DNA from 2 places in the Streptomyces sp. NPDC039736 genome. Region 2 is predicted to be linked to the other one. Evidence: riboswitches for the same ligand, from Rfam matches in the RefSeq annotation. Region 2 holds a riboswitch; the other holds the start of a gene.
What was found. A riboswitch is a leader RNA that binds a small molecule or an ion and turns the genes downstream of it on or off. The one in region 2 is predicted to bind glycine.
Positions count from the first base shown of each region.

Region 1: linked by a shared signal. The riboswitch ahead of gcvT (glycine cleavage system aminomethyltransferase GcvT) and the one ahead of gcvP (aminomethyl-transferring glycine dehydrogenase) in region 2 are both predicted to bind glycine.

Region 1 is NZ_JBVIUQ010000010.1:290,792-293,990, reverse strand. It holds gene gcvH (glycine cleavage system protein GcvH) at 1-15, opposite strand, end outside; gene gcvT (glycine cleavage system aminomethyltransferase GcvT) at 170-1,285, opposite strand; glycine riboswitch at 1,322-1,430, opposite strand; glycine riboswitch at 1,431-1,528, opposite strand; gene ACZ56L_RS28890 (AAA family ATPase) at 1,684-2,343, shown strand; gene ACZ56L_RS28885 (hypothetical protein) at 2,401-2,985, opposite strand.
Region 2 is NZ_JBVIUQ010000013.1:180,829-184,027, reverse strand. It holds gene ACZ56L_RS31880 (DNA polymerase IV) at 1-1,145, shown strand, start outside; gene ACZ56L_RS31875 (PRC-barrel domain-containing protein) at 1,230-1,547, opposite strand; glycine riboswitch at 1,675-1,771, shown strand; gene gcvP (aminomethyl-transferring glycine dehydrogenase) at 1,972-3,199, shown strand, end outside.

The DNA of each region.
Region 1 (3,199 bases), on a different contig from region 2:
CTGGGGGTTGCTCATGGCTGAATTCTCCTGGATGCGGGGGAGTGCTGAGGAACGGGGTCTTGCGGAATGAGACGGGCGTACGCCGCGAAGGGGACGTATCGGCCGCGGAGGGGCGGGCGGCGTACGTCACGTCCGGGGCGCCCCGCCCGGCGGGAGGCGCCCCGGAACGCTACTTCTGGCGCTTGTAGAAGGGGAGCGCGACGACCTCGTACGGCTCGTGCGTACCCCGGATGTCGACACCGACGCCCGCCGTGCCCGGCGCCGCGAAGGCCGCGTCGACGTACGCCATGGCGATCGGCCTGCCCAGGGTGGGGGACGGGGCGCCGGAGGTGACCTCGCCGATGACCTCGCCGTCCGCGACGACCTGGTAGCCGGAGCGCGGGACGCGGCGGCCCTCGGCGATCAGGCCGACCAGCTTGCGCGGCGGAGCGGTCTCGGCGCGCTCGGCGGCCGCCTCCAGGGACGTACGGCCGACGAAGTCGCCCTCCTTCTCGAACTTGACGACCCGGCCGAGGCCCGCGTCGAAGGGGGTGAGCCGCGTGGTCAGCTCGTTGCCGTACAGCGGCATGCCCGCCTCCAGGCGCAGCGTGTCGCGGCAGGACAGGCCGCACGGGACGAGGCCGACGCCCGCGCCCGCCTCGGTCAGCGCCCGCCACAGGGCCTCCGCGTGCCGCGGCTCGACGAACAGCTCGAAGCCGTCCTCGCCGGTGTAGCCGGTGCGGGCGATCAGCGCCGGGACCCCGGCGACGGTGCCGGGCAGGCCCGCGTAGTACTTCAGGCCGTCCAGGTCGGCGTCCGTGACGGACTTCAGGATGCCGGGGGACTCCGGGCCCTGGACCGCGATCAGGGCGTACGCCTCGCGGTCGTCGCGGACCTCCGCGTCGAAGCCCTCGGCGCGGGCGGTCAGGGCGTCCAGGACGACCTGGGCGTTTCCGGCGTTGGCGACGACCATGTACTCGGTCTCGCCCAGGCGGTAGACGATCAGGTCGTCGACGATGCCGCCGTCCTCCTGGCAGATCATCGTGTACCGGGCGCGGCCGAGGCCCACGGTGCCGATGTTGCCGACGAGGGCGAAGTCCAGGAGGTCCACGGCCTGCGGGCCGGTGACCGTGATCTCCCCCATGTGGGAGAGGTCGAAGAGGCCGGCCCGGGTGCGCACGGCGTTGTGCTCGTCGCGCTCGGAGGCGTACCGCAGCGGCATGTCCCAGCCCGCGAAGTCGGTCATCGTCGCGCCGAGCGAGCGATGCAGGGCATCGAGGGCGGTGTGGCGGGGGGCGGTGCTCATGACGGAAGGACTCCCAGGGCATGACGACGGGGACGGTCCTCCCCATCTGTCATCGGAACCTGAGAGGTTCGCCGTCGCGACACGCGCGTGCGGCTTGCACCTTGGGTGGGGCCGCCCGGTGGGGGGACCCGCTTTTCAGATCTGCCTCGCCCGCGCGGTACGGGGCCTGAGAGATTCAAGGGAGGAGCTTGCTCCTTCGGCGTCCCGCGGCACTGGTGCCGAGGACTCTCCCGCGCGGATTCATACGGCCTTTGTGAAGTTGGGGGTGCACAGGGGACGCCTGGCGCGCACATCATTGCACGGCCCTCCCGGTCAGCAAATCGCTTGTCCCGCATTACCTTTTCTTTACACTTCTTGGGCAAGGGTGAGGGCATACCCGAGGGGGAGCGGTGAGGACGTTGCAGCAGCCCAGTGCATGCGTTACGACGACAGGTCCGCGGATCGCGGCGGCCGTGGGGGCGGTGGGGCCCGTGCCCACCGTGGTCGTACGCGATCTGCGGGAACGCGAGGGGCGCAGTCCGCGGCGGCTGATGTTCGCCCGGGGGGACGTGGTCGTGGTGTCCGGGCTGCCCGGCAGCGGCAAGTCCACGCTGATGGGGCGGGCCGCCACGGGGGTGCGGACCATCGACTCCCAGGACGTGCGCGAGCGCTGGGACGCGAAGGCGCCGCGTCTGCTGCCCTACGCCCTCTACCGGCCCCTCGTCCGGGTGGCGCACTACGCCGGGCTGCGCCGTGCGCTGCGCTCCGGGGAGTCCGTCGTCGTGCACGACTGCGGTACGCAGGCGTGGGTGCGCCGGTGGCTGGCGCGCGAGGCCCGCAGGCGCGGGCGCGGGCTGCGGCTGATCCTGCTCGACGTGTCCCCCGAAGTGGCCAGGGACGGCCAGCGGGAGCGCGGACGCGGAGTCTCCGGTTACGCCTTCGCCCGGCACCGCAGGGCCGTCGGCGCCCTGGTCGGGGACGCGGAGCAGGGGCGGCTGCCGGCCGGGTGCGCCTCGGCGGTCCTGCTGGACCGGGACGCGGCGGGGGCGCTCAGGGAGATCGGCTTCGAGGTGGAGTAGGGGCCGGGGCCCCGGGTGCCCGCCGCCGGCGGGGTGCGCCGGCGGCGGGCGGCGGGACTACTCCGGGGAACGGGCGGCCGAGGTCTTGGACCACACCTTGGCCGCCAGGTCGATGGAAGCGTGCTGCACGGTTCCCAGGGCCTGGCGCGCCGCGCTCCAGTCGCCGGTCGCGACGGCCTTGGCGAACGCCTTGAGGCCGTCCTCCAGCGCGGTCGGGGCGGCGGCGGCCGACGGGCCCGGGTCGACGGCCGTGGACGGCGTGCGCGTGTCCTCCGGGGCCGGCGCGGTGGCGGAGCCCGCATCCGGGTCGGCCGGCCGGAGCAGGGACAGCCGGGCGCCGGCCGACGTCGGCTCCGGGTCGTGGGCCAGCACGGCGGACGCCGTGTCGGCCAGGGTGTCCGCCAGCTCGGCCTCGAACCGGGTGCGGGCCGCCGTCCGGTCCGCGGCGGAGGCGAAGGCCAGGTCGATGACGGCCTCGGTGAGGGCGTCCAGGTCCGGTTCGGCCTGCCGGACGGGCGCGGAGGCCGCCGGGAGCCGGCCGTCGGTGGCGGTGGTGGCGGCGGCCGCACCGGCGGTGCCGAGGATCAGCGCCCCGCAGAGCGAGGTGGAGAGGGCGAGGGCGGCAGTCCTGTTCGGTGCCATGACGGCGGGATTCCTTCCGGAGGGGAGAGCATGGGCGGGGCGACCTGTCCGGGGGCAGCCGGTGGAGCGGGGCGGCCGGTCGTCCCTGTCCGCCACCCTTGAACGGATCGGCACGCTCCGCAACACGAGAGGCACGGAACGTGGCCATTCGGGTGCACGCCGCGGACCCGGAGCGGCCCGGCGATAGGCTCGGGCCCAGCGCGGGGGCGGTCGG
Region 2 (3,199 bases):
CGCCGAACGCCGCGTACCTGGTGCCGCGCTTCGCCGTGTACCGCGCGGTGAGCGAGCAGGTGATGGAGCTGCTGGGGCGGCTGTCGCCGCTGGTGGAGCCGCTCAGCCTGGACGAGGCCTTCGTGGATCTGGAGGCCGGCGGAGCCGCCGACGACGAGGCGTCCGCGCGGGCGGTCGGGGAGTGGCTGCGGGCCGAGATCAGGAGGGTGACCGGGGTCAGCGGTTCCGTGGGGCTCGCGGGGTCCAAGATGCTGGCGAAGATCGCCTCGGAGGAGGCCAAGCCGGACGGGCTGCGGCTGATGGCGCCGGGGACCGAGCGCGAGCTGCTCGCGCCGATGCCGGTGCGGATCCTGCCGGGGGTCGGGCCCGCCACCGGCGACCATCTGCGGCGGGCCGGGATGACGACGGTCGCGCACTTGGCGGAGGCGGGCGAGGACGAGCTCGTACGGCTGCTGGGCAAGGCGCACGGGGCCTCGCTGCACCGGATGGCCCAGGGGCTCGACGACCGGCCCGTGGTGGCCGAGCGGGACGCGAAGTCCGTGTCGGTCGAGGACACCTTCGAGGTGGACCTGCACGACCGCGTACGGGTCCGCCTGGAGGTGGAGCGGCTCGCGGACCGGTGCGTGGAGCGGCTGCGGAGGGCGGGGCGGTCGGGGCGGACCGTGGTGCTCAAGGTGCGGAGATTCGATTTCTCGACGCTGACCAGGTCGGAGACCCTGCGGGGGCCGACGGACGATCCGGGGGTCGTGCGGGAGGCGGCGGCCCGGTTGCTGGAGGGGGTGGACACGACGGGGGGCGTGCGGCTGCTGGGGGTGGGGGTGACGGGGCTGGCGGACTTCACGCAGGAGGACCTGTTCGCGCAGGTGGCGGCGCGGGACGCGGAGGCGTCCGGGGCGGCTGTGGAGGTCGTGGCTCCGGAACCGGTCGAGGAACCCGCCGTGGAGGAGCCCGGCGAGCGGCGGTGGCTGGCCGGGCACGACGTGCGGCACGTGGAGTACGGGCCGGGGTGGGTGCAGGGGAGCGGGCTGGGGCGGGTGACGGTGCGGTTCGAGGAACCGGGGTCGGCGGGGCCGGGGCGGGTGCGGACGTTTCGGGTCGATGACCCGGATCTGGCGGCGGGGGAGCCGCTGCCGCTGGTGGGGTAGGGGCGGATGGTCATCGTTCGGGGCGGCGGCTCGCCCCGGGCCCGCGGACCTCGTCCCGGTGCCGTCCTCGCGGGGGCGCCCCTGTCATTGGGGGACGTGGAGGCCGTAGTGGTGGTAGAGCTGGAGTTCCTGTTCGGGGGAGAGGTGGCGGCCCACACCGAAGTCGGGGGCGTCGCGGATCAGGGACTTCTCGAAGGGGATGTGCAGGGTGTCGTCCTCCAGGCGGCTGGGCTCCAGGGGGACGAAGGCGTCGCGGGAGAAGAGACCCGTGCGCAGGGCCGCCCATTCCGGAGTGCCGGTGGCGTCGTCGAGGTAGACCTCGTCCACGGTTCCGATCTTCGTGCCGTTGCGGTCGAACGCCTTGCGGCCGATCAGGCTGCGCGGATCGATGTCGGTCTGCACGGTCCCTCCAACTGGTCGCAGCAGCTGCTGGGTGAATCCCCGTAAAACACTACGAAAGAACAGATTCCCGAGGCTGGCCACTTGAGGGATCGAACGATGAGTGCGCTGGTAGGCTGGCCGAGGCTGCTGACCCCGTGCGGGAGAGTCCTCCGAGTACGTGTCGGAGGCGCCGAAGGAGCAACTCCTCCCCGGAATCTCTCAGGCCCCTGTACCGCACGGACGAGGTCACTCTGGAAAGCAGGGCGGGTGGCGGGTCCGGCGCAGGCCGGTGCGTGGCCTTTCCTCACCGACGGTGAAAGTCGGGGCGCGGTTCTGTGGCGCTCCGGTGAAGCTCTCAGGTTGAGATGACAGAGGGGGAGGCCGTCCGGGTACCCGTGCCGTGGTGCCCCTCGCAGGTCGTGTCGGACCAGGAGGCCTTCCGCAGATGACCGCCAACCGTCGTATTCCGCTCGCAGAGCTCGAGCGTGGCATTCCCTTCGAGCAGCGTCACATCGGCCCCGATGGCGAAGCGCAGGCCAAGATGCTCGCGCAGGTCGGTTACGGGTCGCTCGACGAGCTGACCGCCGCCGCGGTGCCGGACGCCATCAAGAACGCCGAGGCGCTGGGACTCCCGGACGCGCGCACCGAGGCCGAGGTCCTGGCCGAGCTGCGCACCCTCGCCGACCGCAACCAGGTGCTCGCCCCGATGATCGGGCTCGGGTACTACGGGACCTTCACTCCGCCGGTCATCCTGCGCAACGTGATGGAGAACCCCGCCTGGTACACGGCGTACACCCCGTACCAGCCGGAGATCTCGCAGGGCCGGCTGGAGGCGCTGCTCAACTTCCAGACGATGGTCGCCGAGCTGACCGGGCTGCCGACCTCGGGCGCCTCGCTGCTCGACGAGGGCACCGCCGCGGCCGAGGCCATGTCGCTCGCGCGCCGCGTGGGCAAGGTCAAGAACGGTGTGTTCCTGGTCGATGCGGAAACGCTTCCGCAGACCATCGCCGTCCTCCGGACCCGCGCCGAGCCGACCGGTGTGGAGGTCGTCGTCGCCGACCTGAGCGAGGGCGTCCCGGCCGAGGCCGCCGAGCGCGGTGTGTTCGGCGTGCTGCTCCAGTACCCCGGCGCCTCCGGCGTGGTGCGGGACATCAAGCCGGTGATCGACGCCGCGCACGAGCTCGGGGCGATCGTCACCGTCGCCGCCGACCTGCTGGCGCTGACGCTGCTGACGTCGCCGGGCGAGCTGGGCGCGGACATCGCGGTGGGCACCACGCAGCGCTTCGGCGTGCCGATGGGCTTCGGCGGTCCGCACGCCGGGTTCATGGCCGTACGCGAGAAGTTCGCGCGCAGCCTGCCGGGCCGCCTCGTGGGCGTGTCCGTGGACGCCGACGGCAACAAGGCGTACCGGCTGGCGCTCCAGACGCGTGAGCAGCACATCCGCCGTGAGAAGGCGACGAGCAACATCTGCACGGCGCAGGTCCTGCTGGCCGTGATGGCCGGGATGTACGCGGTGTACCACGGGCCCGAGGGGCTCAAGGGCATCGCGCGGCGCACGCACCGCTACGCGTCGATCCTCGCCGAGGGTCTGAAGGCCGGCGGCGTGGACGTCGTGCACGGGCAGTACTTCGACACGCTGACCGTACGGGTTCCGGGCCGGGCCGACGAGGTCG